3 regions of the Micromonospora sp. CV4 genome follow, and region 1 is predicted to be linked to each of the others. Evidence: riboswitches for the same ligand, from Rfam matches in the RefSeq annotation. Region 1 holds a riboswitch; each other region holds the start of a gene.
The links. Region 1 has a riboswitch for S-adenosylmethionine ahead of EAD98_RS08600 (aminotransferase class V-fold PLP-dependent enzyme). Riboswitches for the same ligand answer to the same signal wherever they lie in the genome.
Positions count from the first base shown of each region.

Region 1 (9,898 bases):
GCCTCGCACACCTCGGCCAGGCCGGCCAGGTCGTCGGCCGCCCGGCTGCCGGTGTCCGCGGCGGCCAGCAGCAGGGCCTGCGCGTCCGTCCGCAGCCCCATCGGCTGGTACGCCTCGATGGCCCGCAGGTGGGTCTGGTCGAGCAGTTCCAGCAGGCTGGGAGTGAGCCCCCGGGCCGCGATCGCGGCCACCGCCGCGCCGGCCGCCGCCGTGGACGGGAAGACCGCCACCAGGGTCAGTGAATCGGCCGGCGCGGGCCGCAGCGCCACGGTCACCTCGGTGATCACCCCGAGGGTGCCCTCCGAGCCGACGAAGAGCCGGGTCAGGTCGTAGCCGGCCACCCCCTTGGCGGTACGCCGACCGGTGCGCAGCACCTCGCCGGAGGCGAGCACCACCTCCAGGCCGAGCACGTACTCGGTGGTCACGCCGTACTTGACGCAGCACATGCCGCCCGCGTTGGTGGCCACGTTGCCGCCGATGGTGGACGACTCCCAGGAACCCGGGTCCGGCGGGTACCAGAGCCCCTTCCTGGCCACCGCCGCGGCGAGCGTCGCGTTGACCACCCCCGGCTGGACCACCGCGATGCGGCTCACCGGGTCGATCTCCCGGATCTCGTCCATGGCGACGGTGCTCAGCACCACCGCGCCGTCCACCGCGTTGGCCGCGCCGGCCAACCCGGTCCGCGCGCCCTGCGGCACCACCGGTACGCCGTGCCGCGCCGCCGCCCGAACCACCGCGACCACCTGCTCGGTGCTGCGCGGACGGGTCACCACGAGCGGGGTGCCGGCCGCGCACAGGTCGGCCTCGTCCCGCTCGTGCATGCGCAGCAGGTCCGGGTCGGTGAGCACGGCGTTCTCGCCCAGAGCGGCGCGCAGCTCGTCGAGGAGTGGGGTGGGGGCCATGCAGCTGAGGCTAGGTCGCCGGCCGCCGATCATCAACATGATCGACTGGGCGGGCTAGCTTGGCACCATGCTCTACCTGGACCGGCCTGCCTGGCCGTGGCGCGGTCGGCTCTGGTCACACCTGATCAGCGACGTGTCGTACGCCGAGCTGCACGCCTTCGCGGAGGCGCTGGGCGCCCCCCGGCGCGGTTTCGACCGCGACCACTACGACATCCCGGCCGACCGGTTCGCGGCGGCGGTGTGGCTCGGGGCGCGCGTGGTGCCGAGCCGGGAGCTGGTCCGGTTGCTCCGCGACGCCGGCCTGCGTCGCCCGAAGCACCTGGTCAGCCCGCGCCCACCGGCGGTTCGGTGAGCGTGGCCAGCTCGCGGCGCAGGTTGGCCCGGGCCGGCTGTTCCCAGCGGCTCGCCAGCGGCGGCAGCCGGAACAGCGCGGGCAGCGCCAGCAGCCCGGTGAGCACCGCGGCCCGCCCGGCCCGGAAGGCCGGCTCCGGCACGTGCGCGTACTCCTGCCGGACGGCGGCCGCGTAGCGGTCGTACGCGGCCGGCGCCGCGCCCAGCACGGCGAGGTCCGCGTCGCAGAGCAGGGCGCCGTCCTGGTCGCCCGGCGCCACGGCGTGACCGGCGGTGAGCAGCACCAGCCGCCGCACCTCGGCCAGCGCGGGCGCCGGCACGCCGAGCCCGGCGAGCACGCTCGCGGCCAGCGTGGCACTGTCCCGTTCGTTGGCGTCGCCCGCCGCCCGCGGGTCGTACACCGCGTCGTGGCACCAGGCCGCCAGCCGGACCAGGTCGGCCCGGTCGGCCAGCGCGGCGTGCCGGTCCACCACGTCGAGGACGGCGGTCAGGTGGGCAACCGTGTGATAGTGCCGGTGCGGCTCCCGCCACCGGGCGAGCAGCTGCTCCCCGGCCCGCGTCGAGCCCGCGCCGGGCTTCGCCCCGGCGCCCCGGGCTGCCGCCCGCCACCGGTCCAGCAGATCGGCCATCGTCCGAGTCTGCCGCATCCGGCCGTCGCAGCGCGGATCGGGAGGATTCAGCGGGCCCGCCTCGGGTAGTCGCGCCCATGGCCGTGGCCCGGGACAAAAGAGCTCCGTTGGTGCGGCGTACCGCGCTGCGTGAAGGGCTGGTGGACGTCGACGGCGCACGGATCGCCGAGGCCACCGAGGAACTGCGGCACCGCAGCAAGGCAACCCTGCACGACCGGCTGCACCGGGTGCGGATGGCCGGCGGGCTGGCGGTGCAGGCCGGGCTCGCCGCGGGGCTGGCGTACTTCATCTCGCACCGGCTGCTCGGCAACCCGCAGCCGGTCTTCGCGCCGATCTCCGCGGTCGGCACCCTGGCGGCCTCGGTCGGCCAGCGGTTCCGCCGGACCGTGGAGCTGATCGCCGGGGTGGGCATCGGGGTGGCCATCGGCGATTTCCTGATCTACCTGCTCGGCACCGGCGCGTGGCAGCTCGGCCTGGTGGTCACGGTGGCGATCCTGCTCACCATCTTCGCCGGGGCCAGCGTGGCCATCGTCATCCAGGCGGCGGCCACGGCGGTGCTGATCGTGACGCTGAGTCCGTCGACCCAGAACCTGGAGATTCCCCGCTTCGTCGACGCGTTCCTCGGCGGTGGGGTCGCGCTGCTGGTGACGGCGGTGCTGCTGCCGCTGAACCCGCTCCGGGTGATCAATCGCGCCGCCCGGCCGGCGCTGGACCTGCTCGCCGCCCAGCTCGACGCCACGGCCGACGGGCTGCGCAACCGGGACCGCGCCACGGTCCAGCAGGCGCTGGAACGGCTGCGGAACAACAAGGAGGAGCTGGCCACCCTGGCCGAGGCGATCGAGGGTGCGAAGGAGACCGCCACCCTCTCCCCGGCCCGATGGCACCGGCGCGACGAGCTGACCCACTACGCGGAGGCGGCGGACCCGATCGACCGGGCGATGCGCAACACCGGCACGTTGATCCGCCGGTCCGTCACGCTGATCGAGGACGAGGAACCGGTGCCGGATCCCATGCCGGACGCGATGAACCACCTCGCCGAGTCGGTCCGGTTGCTCAAGCACGAGTTCGCCGTGGGGGAGGAGCCGGAGAAGGCCCGCGAAAGGGCGCTGCGGGCGGTCAGCGAGGCCGGTCGGGCGTACGGCGCCGGGGTCGGCTTCTCGGGCAGTGTGGTGGTCGCCCAGATCCGCACCACGGCGAGTGACCTGCTGGTGGCCTCCGGGATCGAGCAGGAGGAGGCGAACCGGTGCATCCGCACCTCCTTCGGGGAGCAGGAGCGGCCGATCGGTGAGCCGGCCGAGCCGGGCGATGCGCCGAAACCCCCCACCGCCCCACCGGTCGGCTGACCACGCCGCCCGCCGTCCCGGCTCAGCCGTTGCGCCGGCCGTCCCCGGCTCGGCCGCTGCGCCGGCCGTCCCGGCTCAGCCCAGCGTGGCGAGGGCGGCGAGCAGCCGGTCCACCTGAGCGGAGGTGCTGCCCAGGCCGATGCTGGCGCGCAGCGCGGTGGGCGGCAGGTCCCGCCGGCCGGTGCGCCCCGCGGCCTCGGTCAGCAGCCGCCGAGCCAGCGGGTGGGCGCAGAACAGGCCGTCCCGTACGCCGATCCGGTGATCGACGGCCAGCCGGGCGGCCACCTCGGCCGAGTCCCACCCGGCGACCACGAACGAGACGATGCCGACGCGGGGCGCGTCCGGGCCGAAGGTGCGCAGCTCCACCACGTGCGGCAGGGCCGCGATACCGGCCCGCAGCCGGCCCAGCAGCTCCTGCTCGGTGGCGGCCAGCGCCGCCCGGTCCGCCCCGGCCAGCGCCTCGCACACCGCGGCCAGCGCCACCGCGCCGAGCAGGTTCGGCGTGCCGCCCTCGTGCCGGGCCGGGCCGGTCACCCAGGTCACGTCGTGCGTGGCCGGCCCGACGTGGCTGGTGGCGCCACCACCGGCCAGGTACGGCGCAGCGGCGTCCAGCCAGTCGGCCCGGCCGACCAGCACGCCCGCGCCGAACGGCGCGTACAGCTTGTGGCCGGAGACGGCCAGGTAGTCCACGTCGAGCGCGAGCACGTCGACCGGGACGTGCGGGGCGAGCTGGGCGGCGTCGAGGACGATCCGTGCCCCGTGCCGGTGGGCCACCCGGGCCAGCTCGGCGACCGGCCAGCGCTCACCGGTCACGTTGCTCGCCCCGGTCACCGCGACCAGCACCGGCAGTGCCGCGTTGCTGTCCCGGCGCAGCTCGGTGAGGGCGGCGGCGAGAGCGCGTACCGCCTCGGCGGGATCGGTGGGCACCGGCAGCCGTACCGAGCCGCGTGGCCAGGGCAGCAGGTTGGCGTGGTGCTCGCCCGCGAAGGTGACCACCGTCGTGCCGGCGGGCACCGCCCGCGCCAGCAGGTTGAGCGCGTCCGTCGTGTTGCGGGTGAAGATCACGTGGTCGTCGGCGCGCGCGCCGAAGAAGTCGCCCACCGTCTGCCGGGCCCGCTCGTAGGCCAGCGTGCAGCGCCGGGACAGCGCTCCCGCGCCGCGGTGCACGCTCGCGTACCAGGGCAGCAGCTCGGCCACCGCGTCGGCGGCGGCCCGCGCGCACGGCGCGCTGGCCGCGTAGTCCAGGTTGATCTCGCCCGGTACGCCGAGCACGTCGAGCGGCCGCGACGGTGCCGGCGCGGGCGCGCTGACGGGCCGGGTGGGCAGCGAGGGTACGAGGGTGACGGACACGCCGGAACCTCCGGGGTCAGGGACCCCGGGTGCGATGTCCGGACGGGGTCCGCGCTTGCCCAGCACGCCGATCGGGCTGGGCCCGGTCATCACCCGGGGCACCCCACCGCGAACTCGACGAGGGTTGCCGGCCAGCAAGCCGGGGCTTGACGCTGGCGCTCGTGACCTGTCGGCAGCATAGCGGCTGCCAATGGGCCCGGACCAGCCGGCGGCGGATGGCTACGCTGACCGCATGGCCGACACCCCGCCCGGTGCACCCCTGCCGTCGCCGCCCGCGTCCGCAGCCCCGTCCACCGGCGAGGCGCCCCGGATGCCGCTACGCCGCCTGGGCTGGCGGCGGTTCCTGGTGCTCGCCGGGGTGGTGCTGTTCATCGCCGGGTGCGCGGTGTTCATGGTCTTCACGCTCGGCCAGTCGCTCGGCGTACGGGCACTGCTGATCGGGGTGGTCGCCGCCATCCTGCCGGTGCCGGTGCTGGTCGCCTGCTTCCTCTGGCTGGACCGGTACGAGCCGGAGCCGCTGAAGTATCTGATCTTCTGTTTCGCCTGGGGGGCGTTCGTCTCCACCGCCGCCTCGCTCACCGTGAACGAGTTCGCCGCCGGCCGGTTCGCCGACTGGGGGCTGCCGGCCGCGCTGACCGGGGTGCTGGTGGCGCCGTTCATCGAGGAGCTGACCAAGGCCCTCGGCCCGATCCTGCTGCTGGTGTTCCGTCGCCGGGAGTGGTCCGGGATCACCGACGGCCTGGTCTACTGCGGGCTCTCCGCGGTCGGGTTCGCCATGGTGGAGAACATCCTCTACCTGGGCGGGTACGGCTACGCGACCGGCGCCGACCGGTACGGCCCGGCGACGGGCACCCAGCAGGTCATCGCCATCTTCATCGTCCGGATCCTGCTGTTCGGGTTCGCCCATCCGCTGTTCACCTCGATGACCGGTGTGGGGCTCGGTGTCGCGGCCCGTACCGCCGACCGGCGCGTACGGGTGCTCGCCCCGGTCGCCGGTCTGCTGCTGGCGATGATGCTGCACGGCACCTGGAACCTGCTGCCGACGCTCACCCAGGCCACCGGCGAGGCGCTGATCATGCTGTACGGCTTCCTGGGCCTGATGGTGCCGATCTTCTTCGGAATGGTGGGGCTGGCGGTGTGGCTGCGCGCGTGGGAGGGCCGGCTCACCGAGCGGACGTTGCCGGACTACGTGCGCGCCGGCTGGCTGAGCCCGCCCGAGGTGGCCGCGTTGAGCAGCCTCGGTCGCCGGCACGCGGCCCGTAGTTGGGCACGCCGGGTGGCCGGGGACGCCGGGGTGCGGGCGATGCGCGGGTACCAGTTCGCAGCGACCCGGCTGGCCCTGCTGCGCGACGGGTCGCTGCGCGGTCTGGACCGCAAGCCCGCCGACCGGGAACGGACGGCCTTCGAGGAGCGGCAGCTGCTGGAGGCGATCACCGCGTACCGGTCGTTCTTCGTGGGGCGGGACCCGCAGGCCCCGGCCGGGGTCTGGGACGGCAGCCGCTACCACCTGCGCTTCCCGGACGGCTCGCAGCGTCCGGTGGCCGCGCCGGAGGAGCCGGTGGTGCCGATCCCGGTGGTGCTGGCCGCGCCGCAACCTCCGGTGGGATACGCCCCGCAGGGCTGGTACGGCCCTCCGCCGGGGGCGCCCTGGCCGCCCCGCCACCAGTGACGGCCGGCGGCGGCTCAGGTCATCAGGGTGGTGAGGAAGTCACCGAGGCCCTGGGCCATCGCCATCAGCGCGGCCCCGATCGCCTTGAACATCTGCGCGGCGCCGTCCGGCCGGAATGCCATGAAGTAGATCAGGAACGCGACGCTGCCCCAGGCCAACAGCTTCTTCACGAATACCGGCATCGTCCCTCCCCAGGGCCACGGTCGCCGGATGGCTTCCCTTCGTGCGGCCTGGCAAACGGTGCGCGGTGGGGCGCGGTGGCCGGGGGAGGCGCGTCAGAGGTAGAGGCCGGTGGAGTCGTTCTCGATCCGTTCGGCGGCCACGGCGTGCACGTCCCGCTCCCGCAGCAGCACGTACCCGCGGCCGTGCAGCTCGACCTCGGAGCGGTCGTCCGGGTCGAAGAGCACCCGGTCGCCGGAGACGATGGCGCGGACGTTCGGACCGACTCCGACGGCGGTGGCCCAGGCGAGGCGCTTGCCGACCGCGGCGGTCGCCGGGATGACGATGCCGGCGGTGGAGCGGCGCTCGCCCTCGCTGCCCTCCATCCGCACCAGCACACGGTCGTGCAGCAGGCGGATCGGCAAACCGGTGTCGAGATCCTGGTCGGCGGTCACGTCGCAGACGCTACCGTGTGGCCGACGGCCGGCCCGACGGTGGTTACGCACGAGGCGGTCGGGGCAATGTGTGGCGGAACTGCCCTATGGTGTCGGGGGCGGACGTAAGCTGTCCGCCCTGTCGCTGTGGGCGGACCGGTTCTCTGCCAGGAGGTGCGCTTGAGCCGCTTCGAGCGGGTACGCGGGCGGCTCCGCCGCGCCTACCAGTCGGGACGGGAGTCGGTGCGCGCCAATCGGAGCGTGTCGAGCGACGACTCGGAGCCGGCCCGGGTGGCCTCGCCCGCCGTGCCGGGGCCGGCCGCGCCCCCGTCGGCCACGGTCGTCGGCGCGCAACCCCCGGCGGACCTGCACAGCTCGACCTCCAGCCGGGACGACGCCGACGTCCCGCACGGGCTGCGGATCGCCGCCGCGTGGTGCTGGCGGCTGATCGTGATCGGCGTGGTGGCCTGGGCGCTGCTCCGGATCGTCGGCACCATCAAGATCGTGATCATTCCGCTGGCCATCGCCCTGCTGCTCTCGGCGTTGCTCGCACCGGCGGTGGGCTGGCTGCTGCGGGCCCGGCTGCCCCGGTCGCTGGCGACGGCCGTGGTGCTGGTCGGGGGTCTGGCCGGGGTGATCGGCACGCTGACCCTGGTGGTCAACGAGTTCATCCGGGGGGCGCCGGAGCTGAGCGAGAAGTCCTCGCAGGGCGTCCGGCAGATCCAGAACTGGCTGAAGACGGGCCCGCTGCACCTCTCCGACACCCAGCTCGACCGCTACATCGACGAGGCGCAGGATTGGATCAACTCCAACACCTCGGACCTCACCAGCGGGGCGCTGAGCACCGCGGCGACGCTGGCGGAGGTGCTGACCGGCACGCTGCTGGTGCTCTTCGCGACGTTCTTCTTCCTGCGCGACGGCAACCGGATCTGGCGCTTCCTGGTCCGGCTGCTGCCGGTGGCCGCCCGGTGGAAGGTCGATGACGCCGGCCGCGCGTCCTGGCACACGCTCGGCGCCTACGTCCGGGCGACCGTGCTGGTGGCCTTCATCGACGCGGTGGGCATCGGCATCTTCCTGGTCGTCTTCGACGTCCCGTTCGCCTTCCCGCTGGCCGCGCTGGTCTTCCTCGGCGCGTTCATCCCGATCGTCGGTGCGGCGCTCTCCGGTGGCGTGGCGGTGCTGGTGGCGCTCGTCGACAGCGGCCCGGTCACCGCGTTGATCATCCTGGGCGCGGTGATCGGCGTGCAGCAGGTGGAGGGGCACGTGCTCCAGCCGCTGATCATGGGCCGGGCGGTGGCCATCCACCCGCTCGCGGTGATCATCGGTATCGCCGCCGGGGTGGTGCTCGCCGGGATCACCGGTGCGCTGGTGTCCGTGCCGCTGATCGCGGTGCTGAACACCGCGGTCCGCCGGCTGGCCGCCCGGACGGTCCCGGACACCCCTCCCGACGCCGTGGTGGTCGCCGCGCAGGCTCCCTGACCCGCGGCCGGCGGTCAGGTGCCGGCGAGGCGTTGCAGCGCGCCGCGGGCCACCTCGGGACGGGTGGTGTACCAGAACGGCGGCAGCGAGCGACGCAGGAAGGGCCCGTAGCCGCGGGCGGTCTCCAGCCGGGAGTCGAGCACCGCGACCACCCCGCGGTCACCGGTCGCCCGGATCAACCGGCCCACGCCCTGCGCCAGCCGGACCGCCGCGATCGGCACGCTGACCGCCGCGAAGCCCGAGCCGCCGCCGGCGTCCACGGCTGCCGCGCGCGCCGCCGCCAGCGGCTCGTCCGGCCGCGGAAAGGGCAGCCGGTCGATGACCACGAGCTGACAGGCGTCGCCCGGCACGTCCACCCCCTGCCAGAGCGACATCACCCCGAACAGGCAGCTGGAGCGCTCCTCGCGGAAGCGGCGGACCAGCAGTGGCAGCGCCTCCTCGCCCTGCAACAGCACCGGCAGGTCGGTCCGCGCGCGCAGCAGCTCCGCCGCCTGCTGCGCGGCCCGCCGGGAGGAGAAGAGCCCGAGAGTACGACCACCGAGCGCCTCGACCAGCGCGAGCAGCTCCTCCCCGGCCGCCTCCGGGAGCCCGGAGACGCTGGGCCGGGGCAGGTGCGCCGCGACGTACAGGATGCCCTGCCGGGCGTAGTCGAACGGCGACCCCACATCCAGCGACCGCCACCCCGGACCCTCGGTCGCCGGGACGGTGGCGGCGTCGGCCAGCCGGCGGCCCGGCGTCTCGGCCGCCGGGCGGCCCGGGCCGGTGCGGGCGGCCAGCGAGGCGGCGGCCGGGGACGCCGGGACCGGCGGCGCGTCCAACCCGAGAGCGCGGGCAACCGTGTCGAACCGGCCACCCAGCGCCAGGGTGGCGGACGTGGCGACCACGGTGCGCTCGTCGTACAGGTGGGTGGCGAGGGTGCCGGCCACCGACAGCGGCGCGACCACCAGCGCCCGCCGGCTGCCGCTGTCGTTCTTCTCCACCCAGGCCACGTCGTGGTCGGCCTCCTCCAGCAGCCGCTGCGCGGTCGTGGAGAGCTCGTCCAGCACCGCCTTGGCCTGCTGCTTGCGGACCGGGTCGGGATCGTCGGACTTGACCTCGCCGATCGCGTCCAGCGCGGCGCGGGTGGCCGCGTCGAGCAGCGTGCACGCCTCCCGCAGCGGCGTCGGCAGCCCGGCGGTGAGACGCCCGGCCGGCGTTTCGGCCAGCCCGACCGCGAGGGCGTCGCCGGCGGCGGTGAGCGCTTCGGCGGTCTCCGGCCGCAGCAGCGGGCGGGCCCGCCGGGTGGACCGGTCGATCAACTCCGGCACCAGTTCCGCCTGTGCCGCCGACGAGACCCGGTCGGCCAGCTCGTGTGCCTCGTCCACGATCAGCAGCTTGTGCGGCGGCACGATGTGCCGGTCGGCCAGCATGTCCACGGCGAGCAGGCTGTGGTTGGTCACCACGATGTCCGCCTCGCGGGCCCGGGCCCGGGACGCCTCGGCGAAGCACTCCGCCCCGAACGGGCAGCGGGTCGCCCCGACGCACTCCCGGGCCGGCATCGACACCAACCGCCAGGCCTGGTCGTCGACCCCCGGGTCCAGTT
Region 1 is NZ_RCVI01000216.1:9,861-19,758, forward strand. Features, by position in the region: gene EAD98_RS08580 (FAD-binding oxidoreductase) at 1-902, opposite strand, end outside; gene EAD98_RS08585 (DUF4031 domain-containing protein) at 970-1,254, shown strand; gene EAD98_RS08590 (metal-dependent phosphohydrolase) at 1,226-1,882, opposite strand; gene EAD98_RS08595 (aromatic acid exporter family protein) at 2,023-3,225, shown strand; gene EAD98_RS08600 (aminotransferase class V-fold PLP-dependent enzyme) at 3,301-4,575, opposite strand; SAM riboswitch class IV at 4,622-4,742, opposite strand; gene EAD98_RS08605 (PrsW family intramembrane metalloprotease) at 4,766-6,244, shown strand; gene EAD98_RS31220 (hypothetical protein) at 6,259-6,426, opposite strand; gene EAD98_RS08610 (co-chaperone GroES) at 6,520-6,858, opposite strand; gene EAD98_RS08615 (AI-2E family transporter) at 7,018-8,316, shown strand; gene EAD98_RS08620 (ATP-dependent DNA helicase) at 8,331-9,898, opposite strand, start outside.

Region 2 (9,898 bases), on a different contig from region 1:
CTGGTCGGTGTCTTCACCCGCTGGTACGCCGCGCTGCGGCTGGCGCTGGCCGGCGAGCGGGCCGCGGCGGCGGACGCGTACCGGGCGGCTGCCGACGGTCTGCCCACCGACGCGATGCCGGGCCTGAGCCGGGGGCTGCTCCCGCTCGCCCTGCTCGGGCTGCGCCTGGCCAATGCCGTCGGCCGGCCGGAATCCGGGCCGGACGGCGTCGTCGACCAGCCCGTCCCCGGGCTCCACGGCGAGGAATGGGCGGGCCTGGACTGGGGCCCCCACGAGCCGTGGGTCCGACCGGTGCTGCTCGTCGCCGCCGGCGACCGGGACGCTGCCGGAGCGGCCCTGCGCGCCCTCCCGGAGGGACCGCACGATCTGCTGCGCGAGGCGCGGCTCTGCCTCACCGCCCGCGCGGCGCTCGCCCTGGGCGACCGGGCCACGATGGAACGCGTCGCCGCCGAACTCCGGCCGGCCGCCGATGAGCTGGCCGCCGGCAGTGGGGTGCTCACCGTCGGCCCGGTGGCCGGGCACCTCGCCGACCTGGCCGCCGCCCTGGGCCGCGACGACGAGGCGGCCGGGCACCGCCGTACCGCCCGCGCGGTCACCGCCCGGGCCCGCGCCGCCGCCTCCCCGGCCTGACCGCAGGCGGCGGGATCACCCGCCGCCCCCGGCGACTTGCCGGTTCGCCGGGAACCGACCGGCGGGGTGCGGTCAGATGGAACCCGGCGGCGCGGCCACCGTCCGCCGTGGATCAAGGGGGTACGCGTGGAGGCGCTCGTCCTGATCGTGGTGCTGGGCGTCACCGTCCTCGTCGGCACCACGCTCGGCGGCCGGTACAGGGTCGCGCCGCCCGTCCTGCTCATCGCGTTCGGGGTGCTGCTCGGGCTGGCGCCGCCGCTGTCCGAGCTGACCCTGGAGCCGGACCTGGTGCTGCTGATCTTCCTGCCGGCGATCCTCTACCGGGAGAGTCTCACCATCAGCCTGCGTGAGATCCGTGCCAACTTCCCGGTGATCGGGCTGCTCGCCGTGGTGCTGGTGGTGCTCACCATGGTCACAGTGTCGCTGACCGCGCAGGCGTTCGGAGTGAACCCCGCCGCCGCCTGGGTGCTCGGGGCGGTCCTCGCGCCGACGGACGCCGCTGCGGTCACCGGGCTGGCCAAGCGGCTGCCCCGGAAGCTCCTGACCACCCTGCACGCGGAGAGCCTGATCAACGACGGCACCGCGCTGGTGCTCTTCGCGGTGACCGTGGGTCTGCTCACCCGGGAAGCGGAACCCGGCGCGCTCGGGATCGGCGAGGAGTTCGTCGGGGCCAGCGCCGGGGGAGTGATCGCCGGCCTGCTGGTCGGCGGCGCCGTGGTGCTGGTCCGCAAACGGCTCGACGATCCCCTGCGCGAGGGCGGGCTGAGCGTGCTGACGCCGTTCACGGCGTTTCTGCTCGCCGACGCGGTGCACGCCAGCGGCGTGCTGGCGGTCGTGGTCGCCGGGCTGGTGCTGGCCTACGCCGGCCCCCGGGTGATCCGCGCCCGATCGCGGGTGCTGGCGTACGCGTTCTGGGACCTGTCCACGTTCCTGATCAACGGTGGGCTGTTCGTCCTGCTGGGCACGCAGATACCCCGGGCGGTGCGGAGCATCACCAGCGCCTCGCCGCAGCGCGCGCTGACGATCGTGCTGGTGGTCACCGTGGTCGTCCTCGTCACCCGGCTGCTCTTCGTCTACATCACGGCGGAAGCGGTGAAGCTGCTGGACCCCCGAGTGGCGCGCACGAGCCAGGGAGGAGGCGGCTGGCGGGTCGGCACCGTCGCCGGCTGGTCGGGTTTCCGGGGTGCCGTCTCGCTCGCCGCCGCCCTGGCGGTCCCGACGGCGACGGTGTCCGGTCAACCGGTGGCCGAACGCGACCTGATCATCTTCGTCACCTCGCTGGTGATCGTGCTGATCATGCTCCTTCAGGGCACCACCCTGCCGGTGGTGGTGCGCTGGGCGGGGCTGGTCGGCGACCCCGAGCGGGCCGACGAGTTGCGGCAGGCACGCCAGCGGGCCACCGAGGCGGGCCTGGCCGCGCTGCCCGGAATCGCCGAGGAGGTCGGCGCCGACGAGGAGGCGGTCCGCCGGCTGCAAGCTGAGTACCAGCGGCACCTGGAGGACGCCAACGAGGGCACCGGGCGTACCGCCGAGGAGATCCGGATTGAACGCCAACTGCGCCTCGCGGTCCTCGACCACAAACGGCGGGAGATCACCCGGTTGCGCGACAGCCGGGAGATCGACGACCTCGTGCTGCTCGACCTTCAGTCCGGGCTGGACAACGAGGAGATCCGGCTGCTGGGCCGCGAGAGCACCGACTGATCGCGGCCGCCCGATGGCGACGGGCGTCGGGGGTGGGCGGATCGGCGGCGAGCCGACGGATTGGTGACAGTTCCCGGAACGCGTGTGGGGCGCGGGCCGGACCGCCGCGCGGGTACCGTGGACACGGTTCGGCGTTGGTCGATGCGTCCGGTCCGCGAGGGGGTGCCCATGACAACCGGGGCGACGGATGCCGACCTGCGGGTGGTCACCGAGCGGGAGTTCCTCGACGAGCTGACCTCGGTCACCCGCGAGCGCGGAGCGACCGAATTTCTCTACCTGATGGCGCAGGGCGACGGCGTCATCGGGGTGCAGTGGGAGCAGCCCGGCGTCGACCATCTGCGCCGCTACCGCCTGCGGGAAAACGGTGGCCCGCCCTGCCCGCACTGCACGATCTTCGAAGCGGTGCTGGCGCTGGCGCCCGTGCTGCCACTGGACCTGATGCGGACCGCCCGCACCCGACCCCAGTACGAGACGGTGCTGCGCACCGGCCGACTGCCCCACCTGGCGTTCGCCCGGCCGGTCGGCCAGCCCGGTGCGAGCTGGCTCGGCGACTGCCACGCGGTTCCCGGCGACCCGCACACCGACGCCGACTGCCCGCGGCACGCCGTGCCCGCACCGAGCGGCGACCCGCTGGACCTGCGCCTCGGGTCGCTGCCCCGGGCGATCCGGGAGCTGTACCCGCACGACGCCGCCGCGACGGCGGACCTCCAGCAGCGGCTGCGGATCGCCCGGGACTGGCGGGCCGACGCGCAGGCCGTCGCGAGCGGGGTCCGTGAGGCGGCGGCGACCTGGGCGTTCCTGCGCAGCTCCTGCGTGCTGGGTGTTCCGGTGCCCGGCGCCAACGGTCTCGTCCTCACCCTCCCGCCGGCTCAGACCCCGGACGACCGGCCGCTGGCCGAGCTGCACGCCGCGGCGGTTCGCGCGCTGCCCACCGGCGGCCCGGTGGCCTACCGGGAGCGGGCCTGCCTGGTGCCGGAGCCGGCCGCGGGCGCCCAGCGGATGCCGTCGTACGCGGGCGCGCTGGACCTCACCGGTGCCGGGCCGGTGCGCACGCTGCGACTGCCGGCGCCCCGCCGGCCGCTGAGCACCACCGGCCGAGGCGTGCTGCTGCTCTACGAGGCCCGGCACGCGATGGGCCGGCACTTCGCGAGCGCGCCGGTGCGTGACGACGCCTACTGGGAGTCCGAGGCGGCGTTGAACGTCTTCGAGTTCACCCTCCTGGAGCGGGTGGCCGGCCGGCACTACCAGGAGGCGGTGGCCGCCTACCTGCAGGCCCTGCGCCGGGAGGGCGACCTGCTCGCCCGCCCGCACAAGGTGCTCGACCGGCGCCGGCGCAAGGCGTTGTCGTCGGCTTTCGGCGGGCTGGACGACGAGGAGCTGCACCTGTGGGCGTCGGTCGCCTACCGCAACGCCATCCTGGTGCTGCTCGGCGACCTGAAGGCGTTCGCCGCACACCTGCGCCGCCAGGCCGCCTGACGCGAGGGAAGACCCCTGCGGGGACGGTTCAGAGCACCTGGGCGAGGAACCGTTGCAGCCGGGGATGCTCGGCCCGCTCGAAGATCGCCTCCGGCGGGCCGGCCTCCAGCACCACGCCCCGGTCCATGAAGGCCACGGTGTCGGCGACCTGCCGGGCAAAGCCCATCTCGTGGGTGACCACCACCATGGTCATGCCCCCGGCGGCCAGGTCGGCCATCACGCCGAGCACCCCCTTGACCAGCTCGGGGTCGAGCGCCGAGGTGGCCTCGTCGAAGAGCATCACCTCCGGCCGCAGCGCCAGCGCCCGGGCGATCGCGACCCGCTGCTGCTGACCGCCGGAGAGTTGCGCCGGCCGGGCGTCGGCCTTGCCGGCCAGCCCCACCAGCTCCAACTGGGCCCGCGCGACGGCCTCGGCCTCGTCCTCCCCGAGCTTGCGCAGCCGGCGCAGCGCCAGGGTGACGTTGCGCAGCACGCTCATGTGGGGAAAGAGGTTGAACTGCTGGAAGACCATGCCCACCCGCTGCCGCAGCGCGTCCGGGTCGTCGCGCAGCACGCTGCGCCCGTCGAGCAGCACGTCGCCGCGGTCCGGCTCGATCAGACGGTTGATGGTGCGCAGCAGAGTGGACTTGCCCGACCCGGACGGCCCTATCACGCAGGCTGTCGCGCCGCGTGGCACGGTCAGGTCGACGCCGCGCAGCACCCGGTTCGGTCCGAAGGCCAGGTGCACGTCGCGGACGTCGAGGCTGACCGAGGTCGTCGTGCTGGCGGTCATCGCCGGTCCCCTTCCGTCGCGGCAGAGAGCGCCGGCACGGTGTCGTCGTCCTCGTCGATCGGCGTGGTGGCCGGCCGGCCGTGGCGCAGCCGCCGGTCGATCCAGTTGACCGCGTGCGTCAGCGGAACGGTCAGCGCCAGGTAGCAGAGCCCGGCCAGCAGCAGCGCGGACTCGTTGCCGGTGGTGGCCGCGTAGTCCTGCCCGATCCGGAACAGCTCCCGCTGGCTCGCCACCAACCCGAGGAAGTAGACGAGGCTGGAATCCTTGATCAGCGCGATGAGCTGATTCACCCAGGCCGGCAGCACCCGCCGGATGCCCTGCGGAATGATCACCATCCGCATCGCCTCGGACCAGGAGAAGCCGAGCGCCCGCGCGCCCTCCAGCTGCGCGGCCTCCACCGACTGGATGCCGGAGCGGAAGATCTCCCCGATGTACGCCGCCGCGATCAGCGACAGCGCCAGAATGCCCAACGGGTAGGGGTCCGGTCCCCAGACCTGCATGCCCAGCGGCGCGAGCCCGACGCCGATCAGCAGGATCGTCGCTGCGGCCGGCAGTCCGCGGAACACATCGGTGTAGACGCGCGCCGGCCAGCGCAGCCACCGGCTGCGGGAGATGCCGGCGACGGCCAGGAGCAGGCCCAGCACCGAGCCGAGCAGGGCGGCGGAGACCGCCAGGATCAGCGTGTTGGGCAACCCGACGGTCAGCATCTCGGGTAGCGCCTCGCGCATCGCGTCCCAGTCGAAGAACGTCTCCCACAGGGTGCTCAACGGATCCATCGGTCGCCTCTCCTACCGCCCCGCTCGCTCGTCACCGGATGTCTCAGGACGCAGCCGACGCCGACGCCGACGCCGACGCCGACGCCGACGGTGCGGCCGGCACGGTCACCGTGCCGCTGCCCGGCTTGAAGTCCGCCGGTACCGGTCGGCCCGGGTAGTACTGCGCCTGCAACCGGCTCCAGGTGCCGTCCGCGATGACCTCGTCGAGGCCCTTGTTCAGCGCCTCCCGCAGCTTGTCGCTGCCCTTGGCGACGGCGTACGCGGTCGGCGCCGGGCTGAGCTGCTTGGCCGCCACGGTGATCTTGCCGTTGCTGTCGGTGGCCGACTTCTCGCCGATCTCGGCCGGGGCGATCCACGCGTCGGCGGTGCCCGCCTTGAGCTGGTTGATCGCGCCGTTGTAGTCCGGCACCCGGACCGGGTCGAGCCGCTCGCCGGTGGCGTAGTCGTCCTGCACGGTCCCCTGTACGACCACGACCCGCTTGCCGGCGAGCTGGTCGAAGCCGGTGATCGGTGAGCCGGCCGGCACGTCCAGGCCGAAGTAGCCGAAGTCGTAGCCGTTGCCGAAGTCGACCGTCTTCTTCCGCGCCTCAGTGATGGTGATCGAGGAGCTGCCGACGTCGAACTTGTGGTTGTTGACCTGGGAGAGCAGCGCGGAGAAGTCGGTGCCGACGAACTCGACCTTCAGGCCGAGCTTGCCGGCGACCGCGGTCAGCAGATCGTTGTCGAAGCCGGTGAACGTGCCGTCCTTGAGGTACACGTTCGGCGGCGCGTCGGTCAACGTGCCGGCGCGCAGCACGCCCGGCTGCGCCAGGCCGTACGGATTGCCGGCGGTGTCGGACGAGGCGTCGTCGCCGCAGCCGGTGAGAGCGGTGGCGGCCAGAATGGCGGCCGCGCCGAGGGCCGCAGCGCGGGTCAGGGCAGGAAGGATTCGCACAGGTGTCTCCGAAGGTTGCACAGCGGCGGGCACAGACGTGCGCCGCCGACGGTGCGCCCGGTCAGGGGCGTACCGCTGGGAATGGGTTCGAAAAGGGGTGCGCTAGGACGCGGCGCGGCCGGGACAGGCGGCGCTGCACACCCGCATCATGTCCACGTGCCGCCGCCGGGTCAGTGCCGGTGGTGGCCAGCCGGTGCGGGAATCCGCGGCGTCGGCCGATGGGGTGCTGCTGCTGAGGATGCGCATGGTTCTCCCGGGTCTGTGCTGACCTGGGTGCCAGGCCACGCTTGCACCGACGTCGTGCCGGTGCCTGGTCTTCACCCGGGGCACCCCACCGCGGAGGAGGGTTGCCGGCCAGCGAGCCGGGGCTTCGCGCTGGCGCTCATGACCTGCGCCGAGGCTAGCAGCCCGGGGAGGTGGATCGTCCAGTCGTTATGACCACGCTCACCGTCCGCGACGGGCGTCCGGCCGGCAGTCAGCTGGCGTGCACGTGCGGCCGGCGGCCGGGGTCGGGTTCCTGGCGGCGCAGGATCTCCCGGGTGATGGGGGCGATCTCGCCCTGGCCGAACGCCAGGTAGCGCAGGAAGTTGCCGGCCGGGTTGCCCTCGGTCCACTCGAAGTAGATGTGCGGGCACCGCCCCGCCCGGTCACGGATCTCCAGCAGCAGGGCGGCCACCGCGCTGGGCACCGAGGAGCTGGTCAGGCTGAGCACCGGGTACCGGTCGTGCTGCACGCTGCCGCGGATCAGCAGCTCGGTCTCGAAGTCCGACGGATCGGTGACCGTCACCTCGACGAAGATCACCGCGCTGTCGGCCGGGAAGTCGTTGTCCGCGATGGTCTGGGCGAGCTTGTCGCGGTACTCCGCGCGGTCCCGGGTGGCCGGCTCGTGTGCGATGAGGCGGATGCGACGCCCGCCGCACTCGTCGATCAGCCGGGTGGCCTCGTCGTCCAGCTCCACCCGGTCGACCCGGAGCTCGAAGGCCCGCATCAGCCGGGACAGCAGCGACACCACGATGATCCCGCCGATGAAGCAGGCCGCGATCTTCACGCCGTCGGGACGTTCCACCACGTTCGCCGCGGTGGTGTAGAGAAAAGCCGTCGCGATGATCCCGAACGCGACCGTCCGGCCGCGCTGGCGCCGCCGCCGCGCCGCGAGGGTCACCGCCGTCGCCGCCGACGTGATCAACACGAGGACCCCGGTGGCGTACGCGCCGCCCTGCGCGTCCACGCTCGCCCCGAAGGCGACAGTGATCAGGAACGCCACGGCGGTGAAGACCAGCACCAGCGGCCGGACGGCCCGGGCCCAGGTCGGGGCCATGCCGTAGCGGGGCAGGTAGCGGGGTACGAGGTTGAGCAGCCCGGCCATCGCCGAGGCCCCCGCGAACCAGAGGATGCCGATGGTGGACAGGTCGTAGACCGTGCCGAACACCTCACCGAGGTACTCGTGCGCCAGGTAGGCCAGCGCCCGGCCGTTCGCGGGCCCACCCGGCTCGAACGCCTCCGGCGGAATCAGGACGGTGGTGGTCACGCTGCTGGTGACCAGGAAGACACTCATGATCACGGCCGCGGTGGTGAGCAGCCGACGTGCGCCCCGGATGCGGCCCAGCGGACGGTCCTCCGAGTCCTGCCGATCGCCGCGGATGTGCGGCATCACCGCCACCCCGGTCTCGAAGCCGGACAGGCCCAGCGCCAACTTCGGGAACACCAGCAGCGAGAACCCGATCACCAGCAGGGGATCGCCGTGGCTGGTGGTCAGCGCGGTGGTCCAGTCCGCGACCGCGCTCGGGTGCGTCACCACCCGCCACAGGCCGACGGCGATCACCACCGCGTTCAGCGTCAGGTAGACCGCGACCAGGACGATGGCGATCCCGATCGCCTCACCGAACCCCTTGAGGAACACCGCGCCCAGCAGCGCCACCAACAGCAGCGTCACCAGGACCTCGTGTCCCTTGAGTCCGCTGGGCCAGAACGGGTTCTCGTCGATGTGCGCGGTGGCGTCGGCCGCGGAGAGGGTGATGGTGATGATGAAGTCGGTGGCCGCGAAGCCGAGCAGCACCAGCACGAACAGCTTGCCCGGCCAGTAGCTCAGCAGGCGTACCAGCATCGCGATCGAGCCCTCGCCGTGCGGGCTCTCCACCGCCACCCGCCGGTAGACCGGTAGCGCGCCCAGCAGCGTCACCAGCACCAGCACCAGGGTCGCCACCGGCGAGAGCGCGCCGGCGGCCAGCGCGGCGATGCCCGGCTGGTAGCCGAGCGTCGAGAAGTAGTCGACGCCGGTCAGGCACATCACCTTCCACCACCGATGGTGGCGATGCTCCGGCGGGCGCCCGTGCGGACCGTGCCGCTGCACCGTCTGCTCCGAACCGCCGTCGAGCAGCCAGGCCCGCAGCCGACCGGCCCGGCGGCCGGCGCGCCTGTCGACCCTCATCGGCGCTTCCCCCGTCGTCCGCCCACGGTCACCGCGAGTATCCGCCCGCCAGCCCGGGCGAGTCGGCCAGTGCGGGGATCCCACCCTCCCGGGCACCCCGGTCCGGCGGCGCGTCGGAGGGTTTCGGGCCGTGGGCACGGGGGAAGCAGCGCGTCCCGCCCTGGACCTGCCCGGGCGGTTCGGGCAGTCGTCGGTTGGTGCGTTCGGGAGGGAGCGGGTCATGGTCGGCGGCCGTCGGTTCCGCCCGGGCGGTGGCTTCGGCCGTCGGCTCGACGAGCACGAGGTCCGCGTCGGCGAGCCGCCGCAGAACGAGCCGACGACACCGCCCACCGGCGGCTTGGTCGACAGCGCCGTCTACGTCCGCGGGCACCGGTTCGCGTCGCCGGACGGTCTCGCCGAGACGTACCGCTGCCTTCAGGAGCAGGACGGCGCGATGGCCTGGATCGGGTTGTACCGGCCCGACATCGACCAGATCACGTCGCTGGCCCGGGAGTTCCGGCTGCACGACCTGGCGGTGGAGGACGCGATCAACGCCCACCAGCGGCCCAAGCTGGAACGGTACGGGCACACGCTCTTCGTGGTGCTACGCGCCGCCCGCTACGACGATCAGCGCGAAGAGGTCGAGTTCTCCGAGCTGCACCTGTTCATCGGACCCGGCTTCGTGATCACCGTCCGGCACGGTGAGGCACCGGACCTGGCCGCGGTGCGGCGGCGGATGGAGACCGACGCGCAGATGCTCGCCCAGGGCCCGGAGGCGGTCCTGTACGCGATCCTCGACCAGGTCGTCGACGGGTACGCGCCGGTGGTGGCCGGGTTGGAGAACGACATCGACGAGATCGAGACCGAGGTCTTCGGCGGCGACCCGAACGCCAGCCGACGCATCTACGGGCTCAGCCGCGAGGTCATCCAGTTCCAGCGGGCCGCCCGCCCGCTGCTCGCCGTGCTCGACGCGCTGGCGGCCGGCGCCGGCAGTTACGGCACCGACGAGGAACTGCGCCGCTACCTGCGGGACGTGACCGACCACCTCACCCAGGTGGTGGAGCGGGTGGACGGCTTCCGGCACCTGCTGCAGAACATCCTCACCGTCAACGCCACCCTGGTCTCGCAGCAGCAGAACGAGGAGATGCGCAGCCTCACCGCGGCCAGCTACGCGCAGAACGAGGAGCTGAAGAAGGTCTCCT
Region 2 is NZ_RCVI01000249.1:43,878-53,775, reverse strand. Features, by position in the region: gene EAD98_RS13255 (AfsR/SARP family transcriptional regulator) at 1-630, shown strand, start outside; gene EAD98_RS13250 (Na+/H+ antiporter) at 757-2,331, shown strand; gene EAD98_RS13245 (hypothetical protein) at 2,500-3,807, shown strand; gene EAD98_RS13240 (amino acid ABC transporter ATP-binding protein) at 3,836-4,579, opposite strand; gene EAD98_RS13235 (amino acid ABC transporter permease) at 4,576-5,355, opposite strand; gene EAD98_RS13230 (ABC transporter substrate-binding protein) at 5,399-6,289, opposite strand; SAM riboswitch class IV at 6,568-6,679, opposite strand; gene EAD98_RS13225 (amino acid transporter) at 6,765-8,717, opposite strand; gene corA (magnesium/cobalt transporter CorA) at 8,938-9,898, shown strand, end outside.
Region 2: another riboswitch for S-adenosylmethionine. It lies ahead of EAD98_RS13230 (ABC transporter substrate-binding protein); the one in region 1 lies ahead of EAD98_RS08600 (aminotransferase class V-fold PLP-dependent enzyme).

Region 3 (9,898 bases), on a different contig from region 1:
GACCGCAAATCGGGCATATTCCGAACGCGCCGTGGCCATTCCAGGCGGCGCCGGTCGACCCGGTTTCCGATCACCCCGATTCACGCCGATGATTGTCCCGGTCGGGGGTGACCGCGCGGTCCGAGTCGCCGTCCGCCGCTGTGGTAGGCATGCGGGCATGAAGACCGATCCGCGCGGGGCCGCCCGATCGCAGGCGGAGATTCGCCGGGTCCGGCCGGAGGACGCCGCACGGATGCGGGCGCTGCGCCTGGAAATGCTCGCTGACGCGCCGCTGGCCTTCCTGGAGACCGTGGCCGACGCGGCGGCCCGACCGCACGCCGACTACGCCGCCCGGATCGCGTACACCGCGGTCGGATCCGACACCGCGCAGTTCGTCGCGGACCCGGGCGGCCGGCTGGTCGGGCACGCCGGGGGCACGGTCACCCCGACCGAATCCGGTCTCACCGTCATCTACGCGGTCTACATCACCCCCGCCTGGCGGGGCACCGGGCTGCTCGCGGAACTGGTCGACGCGGTGGCTGCCTGGTCACGGGCGTGCGGGCGACCCGAGCTGATGCTGGAGGTGGTGGTCGGCAACGACCGGGCCTACCGGGCGTACCAGCGAATCGGCTTCGTCGACACCGGCGTGCGCGTCCCGCACCCCACCATCCCCGCACTCACCGAACTCCAGATGCGCCGCAAAGCCTGACCTCCCATAGGCAAGACCCCGGTGATGCGCCCACCCACGGTCCGGCGGCCTCCCGACCAGCGCGCCCCGGAAACCCCAACCGCAACCAGAGACCGCAACTAGAGATCAGACATGCCGCCGCGACTGCACGATCCGGAACCGGTTCGCCACGTACGCCCCGTCCGTCAGCGCCGAGTTGGCCGCCGCGTTGGCGCCGCTGCCGTGGAAGTCGGAGAAGGCCGCCGACTGGTTCACGAAGACCCCGCCGGTGAGGTTGCAGGACAGGTGCACCCCGACCTCGACCGCCACCGCCTCGGTCGCGTCCAGCACCGCCTCGTCGGTCGAGTAGACCCCCGCGGTCAGCGCGCCCTTCTCGCCGACCGTCCGGCGCAGCAGGTCGAGGCTGTGCGCGGTCGACTCGGTGGCGATCGCGAACGAGATCGGCCCGAACCACTCCCGGCCGTAGGTCTCCGCGTCGTCCGCGGCGAGCTTCACGATCGTCGGGGTACGCACCACCGCGTCGGCGTACGCCGGGTGCGCCACGGCCCTGGACTCCAGCACCGGCTCGCCGACCTTGGTCACCTCGGCCAGGCGCTCCAGCACCCCGTCGTTGACGATGGCGCCGGTCAGCTCCACGCCCCGGGCCGGGTCGGCGGTCAGCTTGCCGACCGCCGCGGCGATCCCGCCGGCCACCTCGTCGAAGCTCTTGTGCCCCTGGTCGGTCTCGATGCCGCCGGCCGGGATGAGGATGTTCTGTGAGGTGGTGCACATCTGGCCGCTGTAGAGGGTCAGCGTGAAGCCGAGGTTGCGGCACATGCCGGCGAAGTCGTCGGTGGAGTCGATGACCACCGTGTTCAGCCCGGCCTTCTCGGTGTAGACCGCCGCCTGTCGGGCGTGCGTCTCCAGCCAGTCGCCGTACTCGGTGGAGCCGGTGAAGTCGACGATCTTCACGGACCGGTGCAGGGCCAGGTCGCTGGCGAGCTTCTCGCCGGGCGCCTCGGCAGCCAGCATGATCAGGTTCGGGTCGAAGCCCGCCTCGGCGAGCACCTCCCGGGCGTACTTCACCGTGATGGCCAGCGGCAGCACCGCGCGCGGGTGCGGCTTGACGATCACCGGGTTGCCGGTGACCAGCGAGGCGAACAGCCCCGGGTACGAGTTCCAGGTCGGGAACGTGTTGCAGCCGATCACCAGCGCCACCCCGCGCGGCACCACGTGGAACGTCTTGGTCATCCGCAACGGGTCGCCCTTGCCGGCGGCCTTCTCCCAGCCGGCGGTGCCCGGGTGCCGGGTCATCTCGGCGTACGCGTACGCCAGCGCCTCCAGCGCCCGGTCCAGCGCGTGCGCGCCGCCGGCCTGGAAGGCCATCACGAACGCCTGCCCGCTGGTGAACTGCACCGCGTTGGCCAGCTCGAAGATGTGCTTGTGCAGCCGGTCGAGGATCTCCAGGCAGACGCCCACCCGGGCCTGCGGGCCGGCGTCGCGCCACGCCGGCAGCGCGGCGGTGGCGGCGCGGACCAGCTCGTCGGGGCCGGCATGCGGGTAGCGCACCGCCAGCTCCACGCCGAACGGGCTCGCCTCGGTGGCGACCCGGTCGCCGGTGCCCGGCTGGTCGAGGGGGAAGTCGCCACCGAGGTACGCCTCGAAGGCGGCCTTACCGTCGGCGGCGGCGGTTTCGCCGTGCACCCGGGGGCTGGGGGATTCGGGATAGGCGGACCAGTAGCCCCGCTCCGTGATCGCGGTCAGCGCACGGTTGAGGGTGTCGGCGTGCCTGTCGTACAGGGGATGCGGGGTCTCCGTCATGCCCGCCATCATGCCGCAGCCGCGTCGGGGAGCAGAAGCGCCAATGCCCGACAGCGCAGCAGGCCGGCGGAAGGGCCGGGATTGGTCCCGGCGGCAGCGGGTACCCGCCGGGCTCCGGCCAGGGGAAAGGGTGACGGGTGGGGATCACCGAGATCCGGGTGCACGGGGTGGCCGACAAGGGTCCGGAGACGATCCTCGACCGGCCCATCGTGGTACGGGTCGCGGGGGACGACGACGCGGGTTTCTACCGACCCCGGCCCGGCTTCGGCGACCCGGCGGAGCCGGACGGGGCGACGCTGGAGGCGTACCGCTGGAGCAGGCTGACCGGTGGCACCGCGCGGCGGACCTTCTCCCTGGTCCTGCTGCTGCCGTTCATGCTCAGCAACATCGCGGTCTGGATGCTGCCGGTCCCCGGCCGGAGCGGCGCCGCCGCGCGAGCGGTGTGCCGCCTGCTGGCCGCGACGATGACCGCGATGTACGTGCTGTCCACCGTCGGGGTGTCCCTCGACCTGATCGCCTGGCAGTGCGCGGCCTACCCCAGGTGCCTGGACGGGCGCCGGGAGATCTCCTGGCTGGGTGGCGTGCCGCCGGGTCAGCGCCTCGCGTTGCTGGCCGTGCTGCCGGTCATCGCGATCGCCGTGGTCTGGCGGCTCGGCGCCCGGACCTGGCAGCTTCCCGAGGACAGCGCCCGGACGCCGGGGGTGGGCGCGGACCGGCTCGACACGCCCGCCTTCTGGGACACCCGCTCCCTGCTGCGCCGGCTGCGCTCGGTCCACGTCGCGGCGGCGCTCGGGACGCTCAACGTCACGCTGCTGCTGGCGCTGGCCCCGCACGACGCCGCCCTGCCCGGTTGGCTGCTGCTGGCCGCGGACGTGCTGCTGCTCGGCGGCGCGGTGGTGCTGCTCTGTCGGCCACGAATCGAGCGGCACGGCGAGCAGGATCAGCTCAGCGTGTCGACAATCCGGTGGGCGGCGGTCGCGCTCACCGCGCTGACCCTGGGGTACGCGCTGACGCCCCGGCCGCCGTGGTCGGCCGAGGGGACGCTGCCCGGGTACGGCGTGGTGGTGGCCGGGCTGTTCGCCGGGCAGATGGTTCTGCTCGCGGTGTTGGGCCTGATGGTCCTGGTGCAGCGCCGTCACCTACCACGGCCGCGTTTCCTGCTCACCGGGGTCGGGGCGCCCGTGCTGATCTCCGTCGCGATCGGGCTGGGCGTCGCGTACTCCTCGGGCCTGACCTACGGGCTCGCCGAGTACCTGGACCGCGGTTCCAGCCCGACGCCGGCCCGGCCGCTGCCCCCCGACGCGCCACCGCTGGCGCCGCCGATCGCCTACCGCTGGGTCACCCTGGGCTTCTCCCTGGCGGTGGTCGTGGTGATCGTGGCGGCGCTGCTCGCCCCCCGGCTCGGCCGGGGCCGCCGCCGCCGGGCGGCCGAGGATCTGGTCCGCCGGGACTACCCGGAAGCGTCCCGGGTGCCACCGGAACGGACCCGAGCCGTCCGGGACGCGATCGTGCACGCCCGGCTGGCGGATCGACTCGGGCCGCTGTTGTCCTCCGCGTACGGCGTGCTGGCGGTGCTCACCCTGGCGGCGGCCGGACTGTCGGTGACCGGCCTCGGGCCGGGTGCGCTCGCTCTCTCGCTCGGTGACGAGCCGCTGGCCCGCCCGGTGGTCTTCGTGACCGACCTGGGTGCCCTGCTGATCGGCCTGTTCGCCCTGGTCCTCGCCGGGATGGGACTGTTCGCCTACCGGTCCGGCGCGATCCGGCTGGTCGGGGTGCTCTGGGAGTTGGCCACCTTCTGGCCGCGCGCCGCGCATCCGCTCGCCCCGCCCTGCTACGTCGAGCGGGCGGTTCCGGAGCTGACCCGCCGTGTCAGGCAGCTCACCGCCGACGGGCACGGTGTGGTGCTGTCCGGCCAGAGCCACGGCAGCGTGCTGATCGCCGTGACCGTGCTCCAACTCCCGGACGAGTGCCGGCGGCGGGTCGCCCTGCTCACCTACGGCTCTCCCCTGGGGAGTCGGTACCGCCGGGTCTTTCCGGCGTACGTCAACGACGAGGTGTTGCGGAAGCTGGGCGACCAGTTGTCGTGGCGGTGGATCAACCTCTGGCGGTACACCGACCCGGTGGCCGGGCCGGTGTTCGCTCCGACGCCGGCCCTGCCCGACGATCCGGCGGCGCGGGTCGACCGGCGGGTACGCGATCCCAAGGGGTTGCTCATCCCGCCGACCGACACCGTGCCGCCCTCCGTGCAGGGGCATGGTTTCACCCCCGACGAGGACTTCCACTCTGCTGTCCGCGAGCTGGGCGGACAGTTGGACCGGCCGGACGGCTGACCGTGCGGATCAGAGGGTGAGCTGCCAGTCGGTCCAGGAGTCCACCGGGCGGAACCCGAGCCGGTCGTTGATCGCCACCATGTAGCTGTTGCTGGCCGCGTTGAAGGTGTCGATCACGCGTACCGCCGGCTCGTGCGTGAGCAGGTGGTGCAGGTTCTCCGCCTTGGCGATGAGGCCGAGCCGGTGCCCACGGTGGGCCGGGTCGACGATGGTGATCTGCTGGAAGGCGTGCCAGTCGGCGGACGCGCTCACATCCAGCAGGGTCCAGGCGGCCAGCCGACCGGACGCCTCGTGCCGCATCCCGAGGTGGTAGCGCCGCCGACCGCGGGCGTCCAGGGCCCGCTCGTTGCCACGGATGCGCTCGGCGTCCACCTGCTCCGGTTCCCACTGCACGTCACCCATGGGGGCATCCATGAGCAGCCGGCCGTCCAGGTAGGCGATGTCCGCCACGTACTCCTGCGGGGTGGAGCCCTGCCAGCAGACGGATCGATAGCCCTCCGCCCGCGGCCGGGCCTCGGCGAGCGCCGCGCGCAGGGCGATCCGGTCGATCTCGCCGACGTCGAGGCGGCGACGCACCTCGGCCAACGCGGGCTGGGCTCCGGTCGCGGCGGCGAACGCGTCTCCCGCCGCTGATCGCGGCGGCCCGTCGGGCAGCGCCGAGACGGTCATCGCGACGACCCGCTTGCGGCCGTGCTCGCGGAGCAGGCGTACCCCGTACTCGTGCAGTGCGCGACCGACGCCTCGGCGCCGCAGCGCGGGATGCACCGTCAGCTCGGCGGTGGCGTTGTCGGTGTTGTCGAGCTGCGGCAGGTCCAGCTGGAGGTAGCCGGCCGGAGCGCCGTCCAGCCGGGCCAGCGCCCAGAGCGATTCGGTACCGGGCATCGGCGTGTGGAACAGCGCGTCGAACCGTTGCCGGCAGAAGGGCGGGAAGTCCGGCAGGTCGACCTCGTTGGCCGCCGCGCCGATCCGGTACGCCTCGTCGACCGCAACGCGGTCGGCGCCGTCGAACGACGCGATGGTGATGGTCATGCCGCTGAGCGTGCACCCCGGAAAAGCGATCAGGCCAGCGAATTTTCGCTGGCCTGATCGGACGTGGTCGGGAGGGACACTCGCACAACGCCTCCGGCGTTGGGTCGCAAGAACTTCAAAAGTCTCCGGCGAAATGCCCTCCCGCACGGAGCATCTTGCGCCGTCCGGTTCCTGCCGTCAAGTCCAGAGCGGCGGGTTTTCCACACTCACAGCTAAAACCCAGTTACCCGGCGGATCGGCCCGGTCCCCCATCCGGGCGATCCACCATCCCCCACTCACCGGACGCAACCGCCCGAACCACGCAAGCCCCAGCGCGTGATCCACTCCGTGTCGCCGATGTTGCGGCTTCCAGGTCGCCTGATACCGCCAGGTCGGCGACACGGAGTCGATCACGCCCGCACATAGCCGGTGCGGATGACGTCAGCCGAGCAGGCCGGCGTCCCGGGCGGCGCGGAGGGAAGGCTTGATGTGGTGGGTCGGACCGACCTGGTGGGCCACCGCGTCGATGGTCTTCAGGCCCTCCCCGGTGTTGAAGACGACGGTTTCCGCCGTCGGGTCGAGCCGACCGGACTCGACCAGCTTGCGCAGCACCGCCACGGTCACCCCACCGGCGGTTTCCGCGAAGACCCCGGTGGTACGCGCCAACTGTCGGATGCCGGCGCGGATCTCGTCGTCGTCGGCGTACTCCATCCAGCCGTCGGTGCGGCGGACCGCCTCCAAGGCGTAGAGGCCGGCGGCCGGGTCGCCGATGTTGAGCGACTTGGCGATGCCGGTGGGCTTGACCGGGGTGATCGTGTCGGTGTCGGCGTGCAGGGCGGTGGCGATCGGGTTGCAGCCGGCAGACTGGGCGCCGAAGACCTTCCAACCGCCGGCCGGCGCCTCGACCAGACCGATCTCGACCAGTTCGGAGAACGCCTTGTCGATCTTGGTCAGCAGCTCGCCGCTGGCCATCGGGATGACCACCTGGGCCGGGATCCGCCAGCCGAGCTGCTCGGCCACCTCGTAGCCGAGCGTCTTGGAGCCCTCGGCGTAGTACGGCCGGACGTTGACGTTGACGAACGCCGTGTCCTCGAACTCGTCGGTCTCCACCAGCTCCCCGCAGAGCCGGTTCACATCGTCGTACGAGCCGTCGATGGCGACCAGCTCGCCGCCGTAGACGGCGGTGGTGATGACCTTGCCCTGCTCCAGGTCGCTGGGGATGAAGACCACCGAGGGCACCCCGGCGCGGGCGGCGTGCGCGGCCACCGAGTTGGCCAGATTGCCGGTGGAGGCGCAGGCGAACCGGGTGAAGCCGAGCGCCTTCGCGGCGGTGAGCGCCACCGAGACCACCCGGTCCTTGAACGAGTGGGTCGGGTTGGCGCTGTCGTCCTTGACCCAGAGCGGCGCGGTGATGCCCAGCTCGGCGGCGAGGTTGGGGGCCGCCACCAGCGGGGTGAGCCCCGGGTCGAGGGTGACCCGGGTGGCCGGGTCCTGACCGGCGGGCAGCAGCGCGGCGTACCGCCAGATGCTGTTCGGGCCGGACTCGATCTGCGCACGGGTGACGGTGGCCAGGGCGGCCGTGTCGTAGTCGACCTCCAGCGGGCCGAAACACTCGTAGCAGGCGTGCTGGGCGGCGAGCGGGTAACGCGCCGAGCAGGCACGGCAGACCAGTGCGCGGGCGGGGCTGGCGGAGGTGTCGATGCCGGAGGCGGCGAGCGTCGACGTCATGTCGAGGGTCCTCTCATCTTTCCCCGCATCGCACGGTGCGGCGGGGACGGAATTGGCACCTGCCCCGCGGGTCGCTCAGCGGTGAGCGCGCGGGGTGGTTGCCGGGGCGTCGTCGGGCCGTATCCCTCAGCCCCTCTGGATGAGGTATTCAGTTGTGCCGTCGAGTCTAGGCAAAGCCGGGCGCAGCCTCCAGCGCAGATCCCAGTGAGTGGGTCAGCGGGCGCGCACCACCGCGACGGGGTCGATCACCGCGACGGGGTCGGTGACGGCGTTCGCCTGGTACGCGGAGGCGGTGCGGGGCCGGGTGACGAGGTTCGCGGCGACCAGGGCGGCGATGGTGATCGCGGCACCGACCAGCTCGACCGGCTCCGGCCGGTAGCCGCGGGCGATCTGCACCGCGAAGGTGGTCACCGGGACCAGGTTCATGAACAGCGCGGCGTTGGCGGCGCCGAGCCGCTGCACGCCGGTGTTCCAGGCCAGCACCGCGACCACGGCGCCCAGGATCACGACGTACGCCAGCTGCGGCGCAACCGCCACCAGGTCGGCGGCGCCCGGAGCGTGCTGCCAGCCGATTCCGTCGGCGAGCACGCTCGCGGCGAGCATGGCGGCCGTGCCGGCGAGCGCGGTGAGGGTGGTGTACCGCAGCGGAGACCAACCGCCGAACCGGCCGGCGCCGTGGGTGTAGATGCCCCAGCCGAGCACCGCGCCGATCATCATCAGACCGCCGAGACCGAACTGACCGACGCCGGCCAGGCTGCCGCGCGTGATCACCAGCCCGACGCCGAGGAGCGCGACCAGCGAGAGGGCCAGCAGGAGCGGCTTCGGCCGTACGCCGTCCCGGACCCAGCGGACCAGCTGGGTGATGACGGGGGTGGTCGCCACGAAGAGGGCGATCTGCTGCGGTGCGGCGTGCTCCAGCGCCAGGTTGGTGAGCACGTTGAAGCCGGCGAAGCCGACCACGCCGAGCACCGCCACCTCGACCGCCCGGCCGCCGAGCCGCAGCGCGCCGACGCCCTCGCGGAGCAGCAGGATGCCGACCAGGATGACGGCGGCCAGCAGGTAGCGCGCGGTGGTCAGGTTGAGCGGATCGACCCGGGGAAGCGCACTGGCCAGGATCGGGAACATCACTCCCCAGCTGAGCACAGCCAGTAGCGGGTAGGCGGCGGCGCGGGATCGCATCGGCAGCTCCTATGTTCGAGTATCGTCGAACCAACGACACCGACCCTAGGAGGATGTTCGACGATTGTCGAACAAGGGTTACACTGCTCACATGGAGCCGCACGAACCCGACCTGGCCGCCGTACCGGTCACCGCCGTGCTGGCCGCACTCGCCGACGACGTGCGGTTGCAGATCGTGCGGGCGCTCGCCGAGGGCGGCGAGCACGCCTGCGGCACCTTCGAATTCGGAGTCTCCAAGGCGACCCGCAGCCACCACCTCAAGGTGCTGCGCGAGGCCGGCCTGACCCGCACCCGCGCCGCCGGCACCAGCCGCTACGTCCGGCTCCGCCGCGACGAGCTGGACCACCTCTACCCCGGCCTGCTGGACGCGGTTCTCACCCCCCGCCCGCCGGCCTGACGCCACACCACCCGCTTTCGCCGGCGCCCCGCTGGCGCCGGCGCCCCGCTGGCGCCGGCGCGTCGCCGGAGCCACCTCGTCGAGGCTCCGGCCACGCGCGGCACGGGTGCGGTCAGACGGATACCGGGCTGGGCTCGGCCACCGGTGGCGACGGATCGTCGGCGCGACGTCGGAAGAGCAGCGGGTCGAGCGCCCAGGGCCCCGAGCCGAGTGCGGCGACCAGCAGGAACGACCAGCAGAAGAGCGCTGCCAGCTCACCACCGTTGTGCAGAGGCAGCAGGCCGTCCGGCTGGTGCACGACGAAGTAGGCGTACGCCATCGAGCCGGACGCGAGCAGCGCGGCGGGTCGGGTGAAGAGGCCGAACAGCACGAGCGCGCCGCAGATGAGCTGGATCAGGGCGGCCCACCAGCCCGGCCAGGTGCCGAGCGGTACCGCCTTGCCGGTCATCGGGTTGCCGCCGAACAACCCGAAGACCGAGGACAGGCCGTGCAACGTGAACAGCAGTCCGGTCACGATGCGGAACAGGGACAGGGTCGGCCCGCCGAGCCGAGAGACGTTCATGGATACCTCCATTGACAGGAACAGCCCTGGCCAGCCCGTGCCAGGGATCACCTCACATCGATCGCGGTGCCCATGGGAGCGCTCCCGGAGTGACGGTACAGCCTGTACGGCTCCCCGTACAGCCCGTGAAGCTGCCCTGAACACGGGGTGGGATCCCGGCCTCGTCGCGCCGCGGCGCGGTTCGCCTCGACCCGGACTCCGCCGGGCACAGGGTCACTCCCGAGCGG
Region 3 is NZ_RCVI01000365.1:3,945-13,842, reverse strand. Features, by position in the region: gene EAD98_RS25800 (GNAT family N-acetyltransferase) at 158-688, shown strand; gene paaN (phenylacetic acid degradation protein PaaN) at 794-2,467, opposite strand; gene EAD98_RS25790 (hypothetical protein) at 2,605-4,797, shown strand; gene EAD98_RS25785 (GNAT family N-acetyltransferase) at 4,807-5,826, opposite strand; gene thrC (threonine synthase) at 6,247-7,533, opposite strand; SAM riboswitch class I at 7,544-7,679, opposite strand; gene EAD98_RS25775 (DMT family transporter) at 7,747-8,712, opposite strand; gene EAD98_RS25770 (helix-turn-helix transcriptional regulator) at 8,804-9,109, shown strand; gene EAD98_RS25765 (DoxX family protein) at 9,222-9,671, opposite strand.
Region 3: another riboswitch for S-adenosylmethionine. It lies ahead of thrC (threonine synthase); the one in region 1 lies ahead of EAD98_RS08600 (aminotransferase class V-fold PLP-dependent enzyme).